Paraburkholderia fungorum: one gene and its partner. The protein of the gene in region 1 interacts with the protein of each later gene in a pairwise test. Links are inferred from orthologs where the notes say so. Each region holds a gene or a part of one and is shown on either strand. Other genes may lie near its edges. The genes, in order: uvrB and uvrA.

What was found.
Region 2: the proteins of uvrB (region 1) and uvrA interact in binary tests that used the Escherichia coli proteins (3 or more experiments, as listed by UniProt). The link is inferred for Paraburkholderia fungorum from one-to-one orthologs.

Annotation. Positions count from the first base shown.
Region 1 is NZ_FNKP01000001.1:1,498,905-1,502,157, reverse strand. The notes cover bases 210-3,145. They hold uvrB (excinuclease ABC subunit UvrB), read right to left. Parts: upstream 2,755-3,145; coding sequence 664-2,754; downstream 210-663. Other genes in these bases: BLS41_RS06660 (iron transporter), read right to left, coding at 210-305. In the rest of the region: more of BLS41_RS06660, read right to left, coding at 1-209; BLS41_RS06650 (amino acid aminotransferase), read left to right, coding at 3,227-3,253. UniProt on the Escherichia coli protein: The UvrABC repair system catalyzes the recognition and processing of DNA lesions. A damage recognition complex composed of 2 UvrA and 2 UvrB subunits scans DNA for abnormalities.
Region 2 is NZ_FNKP01000001.1:717,410-721,105, reverse strand. What follows is about bases 16-3,394. They hold uvrA (excinuclease ABC subunit UvrA), read left to right. Parts: upstream 16-320; coding sequence 321-3,194; downstream 3,195-3,394. Other genes in these bases: BLS41_RS03300 (AI-2E family transporter), read left to right, coding at 3,229-3,394. In the rest of the region: more of BLS41_RS03300, read left to right, coding at 3,395-3,696. UniProt on the Escherichia coli protein: The UvrABC repair system catalyzes the recognition and processing of DNA lesions. UvrA is an ATPase and a DNA-binding protein. A damage recognition complex composed of 2 UvrA and 2 UvrB subunits scans DNA for abnormalities.

The DNA of each region.
Region 1 (3,253 bases):
TTCTTCGAGCCAACCTTGTTCAGTTCGTAATGCACTTGCAGATACGGCATCCAGTCGCCTTCGGCGAAACCGGTCGGGTTGTTCTTGACCGCGTGAATGTCGGTTTCGAGGTGAACGTCCGAATCCGATGCCTTGCGCATCATGCCTTCCGGCTCCATCGTGATCGGCTGCAGATAGACCACGCCGATTTCCATGCCGCCGTGAATCTGCTGCTTGGCGATCGGGTATTCCGCCGCCGAAGCCGACAAGGTCGCCACTGCGGCGACCGCAGCGGCGCTACCACGCACAAATGAAGAAATTCGCATTGAAACTCCTTGTTTTTTTATCAGACTGGATCAAACCCATTGGAACAGTTGGTGCGCATGCCTGTGCGCAGGGTCCCACCGTCCTTAATCGGGCGATCGACCGTCCGCAAACCGCATACATGAAACGTTAATGCGAACCATTCTCAATATTGGCGGAGTTTATCACCGATCCTTGGGGAGAACAAATTGCGAAACTCGCAAAGCCTTGTCGCAAAAGGGTCTTAAGGTTGTTTTAAGGAAGCGCGTGTGGAACGGCACACCGGTGACGCCCAACGCGGCCAGGCAGGGAACCGGCTGGAATTGACAAGGGCGCGGCAGATCGCCACGCCCGTGGGAGAAGGAAATATCAGATGACGTGTCAGACGCCGGAAACGTGATCGCCGACATTCGCGCCAAACACGCGCTGGCGCAGCAACGCCAACTGGTCGCGAGTCTGGGCTGCTTTTTCGAATTCCAGATTCTTGGCGTGCTCCATCATCTGCTTTTCGAGGCGCTTCAGTTCCTTTGCGAGTTGCTTCTCGGACATGTCCTCGAATTTCGCGCGGGTCTGCTGCTCCTTGAGTTCGGCACGCGCGTCGTCGACGTTGTACACACCGTCGATAATGTCGCGAATCCGCTTGACAACCCCACGCGGCGTAATGCCGTTCGCAACATTGAACGCGATCTGTTTGGTGCGCCGCCGCTCGGTTTCGTCGATGGCGCGGCGCATCGAATCCGTGATCTTGTCGCCGTACAGAATCGCCTTGCCGTTCACGTTACGCGCCGCCCGGCCGATGGTCTGGATCAGCGAGCGCTCGGCGCGCAGGAAGCCTTCCTTGTCCGCGTCGAGAATCGCGACCAGCGACACTTCCGGAATATCCAGCCCTTCACGCAGCAGGTTAATCCCGACCAGCACGTCGAACGTGCCCAGCCGCAGATCGCGGATGATCTCGACCCGCTCCACCGTGTCGATGTCGCTATGCAGATAGCGCACCTTCACGCCGTGGTCGGCGAGAAATTCGGTTAGCTGCTCGGCCATGCGCTTGGTCAGCACGGTGACCAGCACGCGGTCGCCGACCTTGACGCGCTCGTTGATCTCGCCGAGCACGTCGTCGACCTGACTGCGTGCGGGGCGCACCTCGATTTCCGGGTCGACGAGACCGGTTGGCCGCACCAGCTGTTCGGCCACCTGCCCGGCGGTTTTCTTTTCGTAATCGGCGGGCGTGGCGGAGACGAACACGATCTGGCGCATCTTCCGCTCAAACTCGTTGAACTTCAGCGGCCGGTTGTCGAGCGCGGACGGCAGGCGGAAGCCGTAGTCGACCAGGTTCTCTTTACGCGCGCGGTCGCCGTTGTACATGCCGTTCAACTGGCCGATCAACACGTGCGATTCATCGAGCATCATGATCGCGTCCGACGGCAGGTAGTCGACCAGCGTCGGCGGCGGCTCGCCCGGAGCCGCGCCAGAAAAGTGCCGCGAATAGTTTTCGATGCCCTTGCAGAAGCCCAACTCCTGAAGCATTTCCAGATCGAAACGCGTGCGCTGTTCGAGCCGCTGCGCTTCGACAAGTTTTCCGTCGCTATAAAAGAATTCGAGCCGCTCGCGCAGTTCGTTCTTGATCGTTTCGACCGCGCGCACCACGGTGTCGCGCGGCGTCACATAGTGCGAAGACGGATAAACCGTGAAACGCGGAATCTTCTGCCGCACGCGACCCGTAAGCGGATCGAACAGTTGCAGCGTCTCGACTTCGTCGTCGAACAACTCGACGCGCACCGCCATTTCGGCATGCTCGGCCGGAAAAATGTCGATCGTGTCGCCGCGCACGCGGAACGAGCCGCGCTGGAAGTCGGCTTCGTTGCGGTTGTATTGCATCGCGATCAGCCGCGCGATGATGTCGCGCTGGCCGAGCTTGTCGCCGGTGCGCAGCGTCAGAATCATCTGATGGTATTCGGACGGGTTGCCGATACCGTAAATCGCCGACACGGTCGCGACGATCACCACGTCGCGCCGTTCCATCAGGCTCTTGGTGGCCGACAGGCGCATCTGCTCGATATGCTCGTTGATCGACGAGTCCTTTTCGATGAACAGGTCGCGCTGCGGCACATATGCTTCCGGCTGGTAGTAGTCGTAGTACGACACGAAGTACTCGACCGCGTTGCGCGGAAAGAACTCGCGGAACTCCGAATAAAGCTGCGCGGCGAGCGTCTTGTTCGGCGCGAACACGATAGCCGGACGGCCGAGACGCGCGATCGTGTTCGCCATCGTGAAAGTCTTGCCCGAGCCGGTTACGCCGAGCAGCGTCTGGAACGCGAGACCGTCCTCGACGCCTTCGACGAGCGTGGCGATTGCCGTGGGCTGGTCGCCGGCGGGCGGGTACGGCTGGTACAACTGGAACGGCGAGCCTTCGAACGTCGCGAATTTGGATTCGTCGAGCGTGTCTTCGGCTTCAGTCAGATGTTGTTCGGACATGGGGACGGCGCGGGCCTTGGGCAAAGAATCATTCTAACGGGTTGCGGGAAACGCGGATCGGGCCAGGATTTGCAGCTTTCCAGACCTTTGCGCGGGGTGACTGCCGGCCGGCGCAAACCACACGCTCTGGCCCTTTGCATGAACAGTCCGTTTCTTTTGCTCGCGGGTTCGCGGCGCTTGCATTCTGAACGTTATTTGCACGGCGGAACGCACGCGACGGCCTTCGCCGGGCATTTTCCACGCCGATCCGCTCAAGCCACATGACGCCAGAGTGCCTGTTTTTCAAGCAAATAATTCCCTTCTGCGAACCGAGTCGTCCGAAAAATGCGCGCGGATTCGTTACAATGCGAAGTTGCGCTCGCTCGCCGCCGTCCGTCACCTGACCTGCGTTTTGCGTCATACCCGTCAGGCTGGGCCGCTCGCGCTCGATGCCGCCTTCTTTGCCCTCTTCCCACTACTGCTGCCACCCATCATGTCTCTGTTCTCCGCCGTCGAACTT
Region 2 (3,696 bases), 780 kb from region 1 along the record:
AGTCGGCCCGCTGGACGGCCGCAACCGGCGGCTGACCACAACGACGGCGTGACGGCGGGATGCGAACGGCGCGGCGTGGAAACCTGCGGCCCTGTTGCATTCCCACTTGCGCCTTGCGGTGCGTCGCGGTGCCTGGGGGTGCCTTGTACTCGCGGAAAACGGCCCCAGTTAGACCTCTTTCCCGCGGCGCTGAACCGCTGCCTTACAGCTTGCCTTATGCCTGATTCCAGCTGTCAGGAAGCCGTAACGGCGGTCTCGAAAAGTCGTTATAGTAGCAGGTTTAGCCCCTTCCTCTTTCCGCCAGTTCATGGAATAAATCCGTGGAACAAATCCGTATTCGTGGGGCTCGCACCCACAACCTGAAGAACGTCAACCTCGATTTACCCCGTCACAAGCTCGTCGTCATCACGGGCCTTTCCGGCTCGGGAAAATCGTCGCTCGCGTTCGACACGCTCTACGCGGAAGGGCAGCGGCGCTATGTCGAAAGCCTTTCCGCCTATGCGCGCCAGTTCCTGCAACTGATGGAAAAACCGGACGTCGACCTGATCGAAGGTCTGTCGCCGGCCATCTCGATCGAACAGAAAGCGACGTCGCATAATCCGCGTTCCACGGTCGGCACCGTCACCGAAATTCACGACTACCTGCGACTATTATTCGCACGTGTCGGTACACCTTACTGCCCCGACCACGAGATTCCGCTCGAAGCGCAAAGCGTCTCGCAGATGGTCGACGCCGCGCTCGCATTGCCCGAAGAAACCCGGCTGATGATCCTCGCGCCGGTCGTGGCCGATCGCAAAGGCGAGCACGTCGAGCTGTTCGAGGAAATGCAGGCGCAGGGCTTCATCCGTTTTCGGGTGCGCTCGGGCGGCGGTACGGCCAACGAAGGCGTCGCGAAGATCTATGAAGTCGACTCGCTGCCGAAGCTGAAGAAGAACGACAAGCACACGATCGACGTGGTGATCGACCGTCTGAAAGTGCGGCCGGACATGAAGCAGCGGCTCGCCGAGTCGTTCGAAACGGCATTGCGTCTCGCCGACGGCCGCGCGATCGCGCTCGAGATGGATACGGACAAGGAGAAGCTGTTCAGCTCGAAGTTCGCGTGCCCGATCTGCTCGTATTCGTTGCAGGAACTGGAGCCGCGCCTTTTCTCGTTCAACAACCCGATGGGCGCGTGCCCGGAGTGCGACGGCCTCGGCCAGATCACGTTCTTCGATCCGAAGCGGGTGGTCGCGCATCCGTCGCTGTCGCTCGCGGCGGGCGCGGTGAAGGGCTGGGACCGGCGCAACCAGTTCTACTTCCAGATGCTGCAAAGTCTCGCGGCGTTCTATGAGTTCGACATCGACACCGCCGTCGAAGACCTGCCGGAGAAGGTCCGCAAGATTCTGCTGTTCGGCTCGGGCAAGCAGGAAATCCCGTTCTCGTACATCAACGAACGCGGCCGCACATCGGTACGCGAGCATGTGTTCGAAGGGATCATCCCGAATCTGGAGCGGCGTTATCGCGAGACCGATTCGGTCGCGGTGCGCGAAGAACTCGCCAAGTATCAGAACAACCAGGCGTGCCCGGCTTGCGCCGGCACGCGGTTGCGCCGCGAAGCGCGCTTCGTGCGGATCGGCCACGACGAAGACGCGCGCGGCATCTTCGAAATCAGCGGCTGGCCGTTGCGCGACGCGCTCGGCTATTTCCAGACGCTGCGGCTCGAAGGCTCGAAACGCGAGATCGCCGACAAGGTCGTGAAGGAAATCGTCGCGCGTCTGATGTTCCTGAATAACGTCGGGCTCGATTACCTGTCGCTCGAACGCAGTGCAGAAACACTGTCGGGCGGCGAGGCGCAGCGCATCCGGCTCGCGTCGCAGATCGGCTCCGGGCTCACCGGCGTGATGTACGTGCTGGACGAACCGTCGATCGGTCTGCATCAGCGCGACAACGACCGGCTGATCGCCACGCTCAAGCATCTGCGCGATCTCGGCAACTCGGTGATCGTCGTCGAGCACGACGAAGACATGATCCGCATGGCCGACTACGTGGTCGACATGGGCCCCGGCGCGGGCGAACACGGCGGCATGGTGATCGCCGAGGGCACGCCGAAGCAGGTCCAGGCGAACGCGGCGTCGATGACCGGGCAGTACATGTCCGGCGCGCGCAACATCGAATTCCCGGACGAGCGCAAAGCGCCGGACGAACGACGTCTGCGGATCATCGAGGCCTATGGCAACAATCTGCAGCATGCGTCGCTGGATCTGCCGGTCGGGCTGCTTACGTGCGTGACCGGCGTGTCCGGTTCGGGCAAGTCGACGCTGATCAACGACACGCTGTATCACGCGGTCGCGCAGCATCTGTACGGCTCGTCCACCGAGCCGGCGCCGTTTGAATCGATCGAAGGGCTCGAGCACTTCGACAAGGTGATCAACGTCGACCAGTCGCCGATCGGCCGTACGCCGCGTTCCAACCCGGCGACCTACACCGGCCTCTTCACGCCGATTCGCGAACTGTTCGCGGGCGTTCCCGCCGCCAAGGAGCGCGGTTACGAAGCGGGCCGTTTCTCGTTCAACGTGAAGGGCGGGCGCTGCGAGTCCTGCCAGGGCGACGGCGTGCTGAAGGTCGAGATGCACTTTTTGCCGGACGTGTATGTGCCTTGCGACGTCTGCCACGGCAAGCGCTACAACCGCGAAACGCTCGACGTCCAGTACAAAGGCAAGAACATCAGCGAAGTGCTCGACCTGACGGTCGAGGCCGCGCATGAGTTCTTCAAGCCGGTTCCGGTCGTCGCGCGCAAGCTGAAAACCTTGCTGGACGTGGGTCTGGGCTATATCCGCCTGGGCCAGTCGGCGACCACGCTGTCAGGTGGCGAAGCGCAGCGCGTCAAACTCTCGCTGGAACTGAGCAAGCGCGACACGGGTCGCACGCTATACATCCTCGACGAACCGACCACCGGTCTGCACTTTCACGACATCGCGCTGCTGCTGGAAGTGATCCATCGGTTGCGTGATCAAGGTAATACTGTGGTGATCATCGAGCATAATCTCGATGTAATCAAAACGGCCGACTGGGTTATCGACCTCGGTCCGGAAGGCGGTGCGGGCGGCGGGCAAATCATCGCCCAAGGAACGCCGGAGCAGGTGGCGAAGTCGAAAGCAAGCTTTACCGGCAAGTATCTGGCGCCGCTGCTGAAGCGGTCGGCCAGTAAAAAGTAACGCTGCACATCACGGGTTGGAGACGGAAGAAGCCATGGCCAAGCGGAATCAGGCGCGCGACGACGGGCAGGTGCAGGACCTACGCCCACGCCCGGTCAGGCTGACTAGCGACATGAGCCTGCCGAAGTTGTCGGCAGTCGAAATCGGCAGTTACGTTCTGATGTTGGTGGGCATGTGGGGGGTGATCGAACTGAAGCTGCTCGGCGCATTGCTCGCCGGGCTGCTGGTGTTTCAGCTCGTCCACACCATCGCGCCGCGCATCGAGCGCCACATGTCGAGCAAGCGCGCGCGCTGGCTGGCCGTGGTGATTCTGTCGACCGTGATCGTGGGCGCACTTACCGGTCTCACGCTCGGCATCATCGAGCATTTCGAGAACGACGTGCCGAGCGTGCAGAACCTGCTCGACCAGGCCATGCAGTTGATCCACGAGGCACGCGGCCGGATTCCGCAGTTCATCGCCAATTCTTTGCCGGTCGATACCGAGCAGATGAAGGCCAAAGCC